DNA from 2 places in the Allobosea sp. RAF48 genome. Region 1 is predicted to be linked to the other one. Evidence: predicted binding sites of a transcription regulator. Region 1 holds the regulator's gene; the other holds the start of a gene.

Region 1 (4,654 bases):
CCGTGCGCATCTTCACGGGCGCGCCAATGCCGGAGGGCGCCGATACCGTCCTGATGCAGGAGGATGCCGACGGCGTCGACAGCCCGGCGATCCGCGTGCGGGTGCCGCCTGCCAGGGGCAAGTTCCTGCGCGCAGCCGGGCTGGATTTCCGCGAGGGCAACGTCCTGCTGCCGGCCGGACGCGTGCTCGACAGCGCTGCGCTGGGCCTTGCCGCCGCGATGGGACATCCGACCTTGCCCGTCCGGCGCAAGCCGCGCGTCGCGATCCTTGCCACTGGCGACGAGTTGGTGGCTCCGGGCGAGCCGGTCGGGCGCGACCAGATCGTCGCCTCGAACTCCTTCTCGCTCGCTGCACTGGTCGAGAAGGCCGGCGGTGCCGTTCTCGATCTCGGCATCGCCCGCGACGACCACGCCGACCTCGCGGCCAAGATCGGCCAGGCGCGGGACGCCGACGCCGACGTCCTCATCACACTCGGCGGGGCCTCGGTCGGCGCGCATGACCTCGTGCAGGAGGCGCTGACGCGGGCCGGCATGTCGCTCGGCTTCTGGAAGATCGCGATGCGGCCGGGCAAACCGATGATGACCGGCCGACTCGGCCGCATGGTCGTGGTCGGCTTGCCCGGAAACCCGGTCTCCTCGATCGTCTGCGGCCATCTCTTCGTCCTGCCGCTGATCGAGGCTCTGCTCGGCATTGGGGAGGCCGACCGCGACCGCAGCATCCCCGCCCGCCTCGGCCGTGACATGCCGGCCAATGACGAGCGCGAGGACTATCTGCGCTCGGAGCTCGCACTGAGGCCGGATGGCTGGGTGGCGACGCCCTTCGACCGGCAGGATTCCTCGATGCTCGGCACGCTGGCACGGGCGCAGGCATTGACGATCCGGCCTGCCCATGCCGCGCCGGCAAAAAAAGGCGACATCTGCCGCATCCTGCCGCTGCGCTAGATCACCGCTCATCCTGTCGGACGCGATCGTAGCGATCTGTATAGGGTTATCGCATCGGATCTGCCCGAAAAGTGGATTCCACTGTTCGCTTCGATGCCGGAGCCCGCTTGCGGAACACAAGTGGAACGCGTATGGTGTTCCTGCTTTGTTTCGAATCTAGCCTTCGAGAAGGCCGGCGGGGATCATGCTGACACGCAAGCAACACGAACTCCTGCGCTTCATCCAGGAACGCTTGCGTGAGAGCGGGGTGCCGCCCTCCTTCGACGAGATGAAGGATGCGCTCGATCTGCGCTCCAAGTCGGGCATTCACCGGCTGATCATGGCGCTGGAGGAGCGCGGATTCATCCGTCGCCTGCCCAACCGGGCGCGTGCGCTCGAGATCATCAAGATGCCCGACGGGCTCGGCGCCCCGCAGCAGCGGCAGCGTTTCAACCCTGCGGTCGTCCAGGGCGGCCTCGGCTCGCAGCCGAATCTCACCAAGCCACGCCCTGCGGCCGATGAGGACAGCCGCTCCTCCATCGCGATCCCGGTCATGGGCCGCATCGCCGCCGGCACGCCGATCTCGGCGATCCAGAACCGTAGCCACACCGTCTCGCTGCCGCCCGACATGCTCGGCTCCGGCGAGCATTACGCGCTGGAAGTGCGTGGTGACTCGATGGTCGAAGCCGGCATCCTCGACGGCGACACCGTCATCATCCGCAAGCAGGATTCGGCCAATACCGGCGACATCGTCGTGGCGCTGATCGATGACGAGGAAGCGACGCTCAAGCGACTGCGCAAGCGCGGCTCCTCGATCGCGCTCGAAGCCGCCAACCCCGCCTATGAGACGCGCGTGCTCGGGCCGGACCGGGTCAAGATCCAGGGCCGCCTCGTCAATCTGATGCGGCGCTACTGAAGGCGCTCGACCTCGGCTTCGCCGTCGGCGGAAGCCGGTGTCACACTCGGAGGCGCTGTCGAGGCTTGCGCAGGGCGCTGTTCACGGCGGCGGCTCCAGGGGCGGTCGGCAGCGTTCTGCTCCGAGACATGGCTGCTCCACCCCGATCCTGTTCGATAGAGCGAAGTCGCGCCGTCGCGCGATAACGCCATTCGCTCGATCAGCCGTGCCTTGCAGGTTCCGCTCCAGGGGATGGCCGTGACGACGAGGTCAGCTCGCATGCAGTCCTCGATAAGCCCCAACCTGTCGCGCGTGTAGGAGACGGTGCGCTGATCCGGCGTCCGTGCGACGCAGCCGAGCGCATCGCAGCTAATGCCGGCCCGCAGCGTCGGATCGTCCGGCGAACGGCGATCGCCATCAGCAGCGAGCCATTGCTGCAGCACGAAACGGCTCGGCTTGCCCGCAATCGCGAGGCGGCCATCCGGGCCCCGCACCGCCAGCCCCGAACCGTCGCGTTCGATCAGGATTTCCGGCCGCTCCGGCTTGCCGGCGATGGCCACGCCGAGCAGGAGCGGCAGCGCCGCCAGCCAGCGCCAGGGCGTGGTCCAGAGCGTCAGCCACAGCAGCGCCAGCACGAAGCAGGTCAGCACCGCCGGCCCGAAGGCTGCGATCATCACCGTGGAATGGTCGATGCTTGCGACCCAGTGCGCCACCTTGAGCACGACATCGGAAGCCAGCCCCATCAGCGCCCAGGCGGGCCAGTCCAGTCCGAAGGGGTAAGCCAGCACGCCGAAGACGGCCGCCGGCATGACGAAGAGCGAGACGAAGGGCAGCGCCATCGCATTGCCGAGCAGGCCGAAGGGATTGAAGGTCTGAAAATGATAGGCGCCGAAGGGCGCTGTCGCGGCCGTTGCCAGCAACGTGGTGACGACGATGCCGAGTGCCGCGGCCCAGACCGGCCCAAGCGGCCACGGCAAGGTCGGCGGCGGCTGGGAGCGCTTTCGGCTCTCCCAGCGTTCGGCAAAGGCGATCAATGCCGCGACGGCTCCGAAGGACATCTGGAAGCTCGGCCCGAGCAAGGCCTCCGGCTCGCGCAGGAGCACGATCATGGCCGCAAGCGCGAGATTGCGCATGCTCAGCGCCGCACGATCGACAAGGATCGCGCCGAGCATCACCAGCGTCATGATCAGCGAGCGCTCGGTCGCGACATCGCTGCCCGAGAAGATGCAGTAGGCGGTCGCGCCGAACATCGCTGCGGCCGCTGCGATCTTCTTGATCGGCCAGCGCAGCGCGGCGGTCTGGGAGAGCGCCAGCAGGGCGCGCACCAGCCAGAAGATCGTCCCGGCGGCGAGGACCATGTGCAGGCCGGAGATCGAAACGATGTGGTAGATGCCGGCGGCGCGCAGGTCGTTGTTCGTCGCCTCGGTGATCAGCCCGCGCTTTCCCGTAACGAGGGCGGCGGCGACTGCCCCGCCCTGTCCGCCACCGCCTTCCGCGATGCGTTGGGTCAAGGCATTGCGCGCCCTGTCGATGGCGACATCGACGGCAAGACGCGTCGGCATCGGATGCGGCGGTGGCGCCAGGGCAATCTTGCCCGCGATGCTGCCGACTGCGCCAATGCCCCGGAAGAAGGCATCGCGACCGAAATCATAGCCGCCGGCCCGGGCCGGCCCGGGCGGAGGCAGCAGCCGCGCCGTCGCGACGACATGATCGCCCGGCGCCACGGAAGCGGCGCGGATATTGACGCGCACGCGCCTTGGGCGCTCGGCTGCCGGCATCCCGGCGAATTCCGTTACCAGCAGGACGATACGGGCGCCGCTGTCGCGTGCCTCGACGCTCTCGACGAAACCCGTCACCTTGCCGATTCGTTGACGCTCCAGCATCGGCGCCGCGACATCCGCCGTACGCCAGGCACCGGCGGCAAAACCCGCGAAGGCGGCGGCCACCGCCAGGGAGGCCATCGAGGCTAGCCGACGGGTTCGCAGCACGAACGCGAAGATCGCACTGAGCGCGAAGCCAGCCAGAGGCGCCCATAAAACCGGCTCACGGTCGGCCGCGAAATAGAACAGGATGCCGGCGCCCATCGCCACGGGCAGCCACAGGAACGGACGGCGGCGCTCGGCCTCGAGTTCGAGCGCCTGACCGAACCGGGCCTGCCAGTCTTGCAGCCAGACTTCGAAGCGAACGGAGGTCAGCCAGCTTGGCAGCAGGCGCAGAGGCAAGGCCTCGGCTCGCGCGCCGCGCGGCTTGTCCTGCCCCGGCGGCCCCGGCTGCATTCTCCGCCCCTCCTCGCCGGCGCTGCGATTTGACCGCTTAACCTTTCCGGCCAAGCCATGTTACAGGGCGCGCGCCGGTTGTCATGTCATGACCTGCGCCATTTCCCTGTCTTGCCCCGGGCGGCTCCCGCCGCCCGGTCGGAGTTGCCTTCCATGAGCAATGCCGTCGTCACGCGCTTTGCGCCCTCGCCCACCGGATTCCTGCATATCGGCGGAGCTCGCACGGCGCTGTTCAACTGGCTCTATGCCCGCCGCCAAGGCGGCAAGATGCTGCTGCGCATCGAAGACACCGACCGCGAACGCTCGACCGATGCCGCTATCGCAGCGATCCTCGACGGGCTGGAATGGCTCGGCCTCGATTGGGACGGGCAGACCGTTTATCAGTTCCAGCGCGCGGCGCGGCACCGCGAGGTGGCCGAGCAGATGCTCGCCGCCGGCAGGGCCTATTACTGCTACGCCAGCCCGGCCGAGCTCGAGGAGATGCGCGAAAAGGCCCGCGCCGAGGGCAAGCCGCTGCGCTATGACGGCCGCTGGCGCGACCGCGACCCGTCGACTGCGCCGGA
Region 2 (4,654 bases), on a different contig from region 1:
AACGAACGGGGGAGAAGTTATTACTATCGCCTCAACCTGTCGGCAGCAGCGATGCCCAGTCCGTTCGAGGCTTCCAAACCGACGTTCTCATCACCAGCCACTGACGCCTCCGTGGGCAAAACGGTGGCCGATCCCGCGAACGGGCGCGCATCGTGATGCTTCCGCGGGGCTCAACGCTTGGAACAGAGGCACCCTCGGCCCTGTTCATTCTCCAGCGGATACAGCTTGGAGAAGACTGGTGCGCATTTCCAACCAAGATGAATATCAAGCGGCCGTCCAACGCGCGGCCGCTGTTAGCGACGCTCCCTCGGATTCCGAAGAGGGTCGTGAATTTCAGAGGCTGACCTCGGCAATTCGCGACTGGGATGAGGCCCACAAGGGGGAAAATGCGAGCGGCCCCGAGCCGGATCAGAGCTTGTTACGGCCCGACGATCTCCCGTTCTCAGGGCTTCCTGGCAATCTCGGGAAGCTTCACAAAGATTGACGATGAGCCGCCCAGCTGGCCACCAGAGCTATTGGCTCGGGTTTGGGAATGGCTTGCTCACAAAGCGCGAGCCGGCAAGGCCATATCGCCAAGGTTGCTCAGCGGCTTTCGAAATCCCAATTCGGGTGCTGCAGGATATTTCAGGCGCACTTGATCGATCGATGATCGAGAACGGAAGCCATTCCAAACTCAGTCCATTATGGGCGCTCGTTATCCCAAGCGCCTGGGCCAAGCGCCCTGGCCCATTGCAGAGGGCGACCGGGCTGCGGCGACGTGCCCGCATTTCGTCCAATCCTTCGGTAGGTTCGATGGCTCTTATCAAGACCGCACCGGCGCCTTTAGAGACGATATTCATGCACCAGTGACGCCCGTAAGATCGATAGACGTAGGCATGCCAGCAAGGCCCGAACATGGCGGCATTTCGCGGTGTCGGGCCTCGGAAGCTGTGCGAAGCGGGATCATCGGCGAGGTAGGCCTCGGTTTCGACGATTGTTCCTCCGACGCCCTCGACGAACAGCTTCATACCAATCAGTCGCGGAGCAAGCTGCAGAGCGTCCAAAGCCTTTAGCTCGGTCAAATTCAAAGGCATTCAGTCAACGCGAGCTTCTCGATGGCGCGGGCTTCGAACCGCGGCTGCAGTCTGGACTTTTAGCGTATCAGTGGGAGCACGGTGGCCGCAGCAATCGCCACGACGATGGCGCCGCGAATGAGTATGCCGTTGATCCGAGCCATAGAGGCTTCTGAGCTGTCAGGCGTACGCATAACTTCGCCTCCCTCGAAACTCAGCTTCGGACCCAACGCGCCCCGATGCAATCGCTTTGAAAGGCGATCCGCCACACTGTCGTCTCGTGTGACCAGTCTGCCACCGCGTCGCGGCGCAGCCCGCTAGGCCCGTATTGCGTCTTGCGACTCTGTCCGGCCTCTATGAGCCGGTACTGCACGGTCATCAAAGCGGGCTCGCGCGCGGATTATCAACCGTCGTTCGAAGAGTTGAGTTCCTCCGGCCTCAGCCCCTCATCGAGGGATGCTGGCATCGCCTTTCTGAGGGTGTCGTTGATCCGGTCCTGCCAGCCGGGGCCGCCATCCTGAAAGTGTGCCAGCACCTCGCTGTCGATGCGAAGTGTGACCATCTCCTTGGCGCCTGGCAGAACGGTACGCTTCTCGATTGGCGCGGGTGGCGCCACCTTCGGCGCGGCGAAAAGGGCTTCCGCCTTGTCGCGAGCGCTGGTTGGGCGGCGCATTCGATCGTTGCTCATTACGTCCTCATACCCGCCACCCGATACTCAATCATAGCAGGATTGGATGGAGAATGGGCGCCATTCGCTGGGTGATCACTTTCGGAAACGGCGCGCGCCTATCACGTAGGTTTCCTGCGGTGCGTTCTCGGAATCAACGCCTGCTATGAGGAACGGCCACGCGGCGGCGGCGTTCAACGGTCGTCCTTTGGAGATGTCCGTTTATGCAGACCACCGTGACCGCCTGCCTTCAGCGAGTTCTGGTTGTCACTGACCGGGACACCGTGATTGGTGGTGATCCGGGCATCGGGCGCAGAGGCTGCCTGGTGCAACTCGCCGCCCTCTCCCACGGTGGCCTTGGCATTTGGTGGGACATCGCGGGGGGAGCGGGCCATGAGTCATCATCCTTGCTTTTTGATGCGAGCAGCAGTTGCGTGGCGCTGGAGGCTCACCTGGATCGGTTGGGAGATGTGAAAACTTCCGGTTCCGCGCCCTCGGTCGCTTACTGAACGAAATGGAACCGTTCTAAGTTCCGGCGCCGCTCGCTCGGTATGGTCAAGGAACAGGGGCCGACGTATATATTCGGTTGTTCCCGTTTGGTTCCGGTAAGCTATGACAAAGCGATCAGGCAGTGCCGATCTTCCCCTGCACTATGGGCGCGTGCCACCATGGCTGGGCGAGCGCATGGCCCGGCTGGGGAGCGTCATCTGCGAAGCCATCATCCAGCAATATGGGCGTGACGAGCTGCTGCGGCGGCTGGCGCATCCTTTTTGGTTCCAGTCGTTCGGCGCAATCATGGGGATGGATTGGCACTCGTCCGGCATTACGACGAGCGTCATCGGGGCGTTAAAACGAGGTCTGAAGCCGCTGGCCAGTGAGTTAGGGCTGCATGTCTGCGGAGGGCGAGGCAATCATTCCCGCCGAACACCCGCCGAGCTGGATGAGATCGGCGCGAAGGTAGGGTTCGACGGGAAAGCCTTGGCGCGGGCAAGCAGGCTCGTCGCCAAGGTCGACAGCGCGGCGGTGCAGGACGGATTCGACCTCTATCTACACGGCTTCTTTGTAACCGATGACGGCCATTGGACGGTCGTGCAACAGGGCATGAACGGCGACGGCGGCCTGGCACGGCGCTATCATTGGCATTCCGAGGGGCTTGGCAGTTTCGTCGAAGCACCCCACGCCGCAATCGAGGGGCGTAATGCCGGCAGCATCGTCAATCTGACCGATGCGCGCGCCGACCGCGCCCGCGAAGCTCAGGTCGCGATGCTGCGCGATCAGGGACCGGACAGGATCGTCAGAGAGTTGGCGGCGTTACAGCCGGCGCGCCCCATCTCTGATCAAAACAAACCGCAACTGGTCCTCCCGCACCTTGTGATGCCCGCGCATCACGATGTCCGGCCCGAGGACGTCGTAACGCGACGACTGCATGGGGCATTGGCTGCAGCAGCCGATCGAGGACCCCAGGACTTTTCCGAGCTGCTGCTTGTTCCCGGCATCGGCGCGCGCACCGTGCGATCACTCGCGATGGTCGCGGAAGTACTGCATGGCGCGCCCTGCCGTTTCAGTGATCCAGCGCGTTTCTCTCTCGCCAATGGCGGCAAAGACCGACAGCCCTTCGCAGTRCCAACCAAGGTCTACGACCAGACCATCGCTGTCCTGCGGTCGGCCGTCGATCGGGCTAAGATCGGCCAGGGCGACCGCCTTGCCGCCATTGCGCGGCTGGACAGTGAGAGCCGTCGGTTAGAGCGGAGCACGACCGGTCCGACACTTATCGAGTATGTCGCCGAGGAGCGCCGTCGATCCGCGGAATACGGCGGCCGAAGTGTCTTCGGCTGGGAGGAGTCAGAGACTGCACATGTTGAGAGCGTCAGCGCAGCGCGTCGACGCGTGTAACAATGGTACTGCACTGCCCGTTCTCCATTCTCCTGCTTCAACCCTTTCGTGGTCGGGATTAGGGAACACGTACCGCTAAACCCCGTTGCGCCTGGGCGGGGAGCTAGATGGCTGCACATTCGGGATCACGGAAAGTCATCTATGCGGCGCTAGCAGGGAATCTGCTGATCGCGACGACAAAATTCATCGCGGCGGCCTGGACCGGAAGCTCCGCGATGATGTCCGAGGGCGTTCACTCCCTGGTCGACACCGGCAATGGCGCGCTTTTGCTCTATGGCCTCAACCGGGCCGCGCGGCCACCGGATCTCACGCATCCTTTCGGCCACGGCCGCGAGCTCTATTTTTGGAGCTTCGTTGTCGCGCTCCTGGTCTTCGCGGTCGGCGCGGGTGTGTCTCTCTACGAAGGCATTTCCCACGTCATTGCCCCGCACGCGGCAACGAATTTGACCACGAACTACATCGTCCTAGGCCTTTCGGCCTTGTTCGAAGGTTACTCCTGGCGGATCGCGCTGAAGGAGTTCAGGGCAGCGAAAGGCTCGTTGAGCTACTTCGACGCGGTCCGGCAAAGTAAGGATCCGAGCGTCTTTACGGTCCTGTTCGAAGATACCGCAGCCTTGCTCGGCTTGTTCATCGCCTTCATCGGGATCACGGCAGCAGCCTACTTCGAGCGCCCTGAGCTCGATGGCGTGTCGTCGATCTTCATCGGCCTCATTCTTGCGATGACGGCTACGCTTCTGGCGCGCGAAAGTAAGGCGTTGCTGATCGGTGAAGCGGCTTTGCCCCACGTGCAGGAAGAGATCATGGCGGCGGTTGATGGAGATCCAGACATCGAGCGTGTCAACGGCATGACGACAGTCCATCTGGGTCCGGATCAAATCGTCGTGGCGCTGAGCCTTGAATTCAAGGACGATCGGTCAACCGAGGACATCGAAGATTGCGTGGAGCGCATTGAAGCGAGGCTCAAACAGCACCGCTCGGACATTGCCTCGGTTTTCGTGAAGCCGCAGACCTCTGCCACCTGGCGAAAGCGGCGGGCCAAGCT

The links. The regulator LexA, encoded in region 1, represses DNA repair genes until DNA is damaged. The targets are predictions, from matches to a motif close to TGTTCNNNNTGTGTTCNG.
Region 2: AB4Z10_RS15540 (DUF763 domain-containing protein) is a predicted target of LexA. The motif match lies at 2,307-2,324, and genes of this name have one in related genera.

The regions. Positions count from the first base shown of each region.
Region 1 is NZ_JBFRDZ010000005.1:138,850-143,503, forward strand. Features, by position in the region: gene AB4Z10_RS11545 (molybdopterin molybdotransferase MoeA) at 1-941, shown strand, start outside; gene lexA (transcriptional repressor LexA) at 1,126-1,836, shown strand; gene AB4Z10_RS11555 (ComEC/Rec2 family competence protein) at 1,830-4,091, opposite strand; gene gltX (glutamate--tRNA ligase) at 4,245-4,654, shown strand, end outside.
Region 2 is NZ_JBFRDZ010000007.1:203,244-207,897, forward strand. Features, by position in the region: gene AB4Z10_RS15520 (hypothetical protein) at 239-484, shown strand; gene AB4Z10_RS15525 (DNA-3-methyladenine glycosylase) at 513-1,073, opposite strand; gene AB4Z10_RS15530 (BrnA antitoxin family protein) at 1,456-1,740, opposite strand; gene AB4Z10_RS15535 (hypothetical protein) at 1,944-2,228, shown strand; gene AB4Z10_RS15540 (DUF763 domain-containing protein) at 2,332-3,612, shown strand; gene AB4Z10_RS15545 (cation diffusion facilitator family transporter) at 3,720-4,654, shown strand, end outside.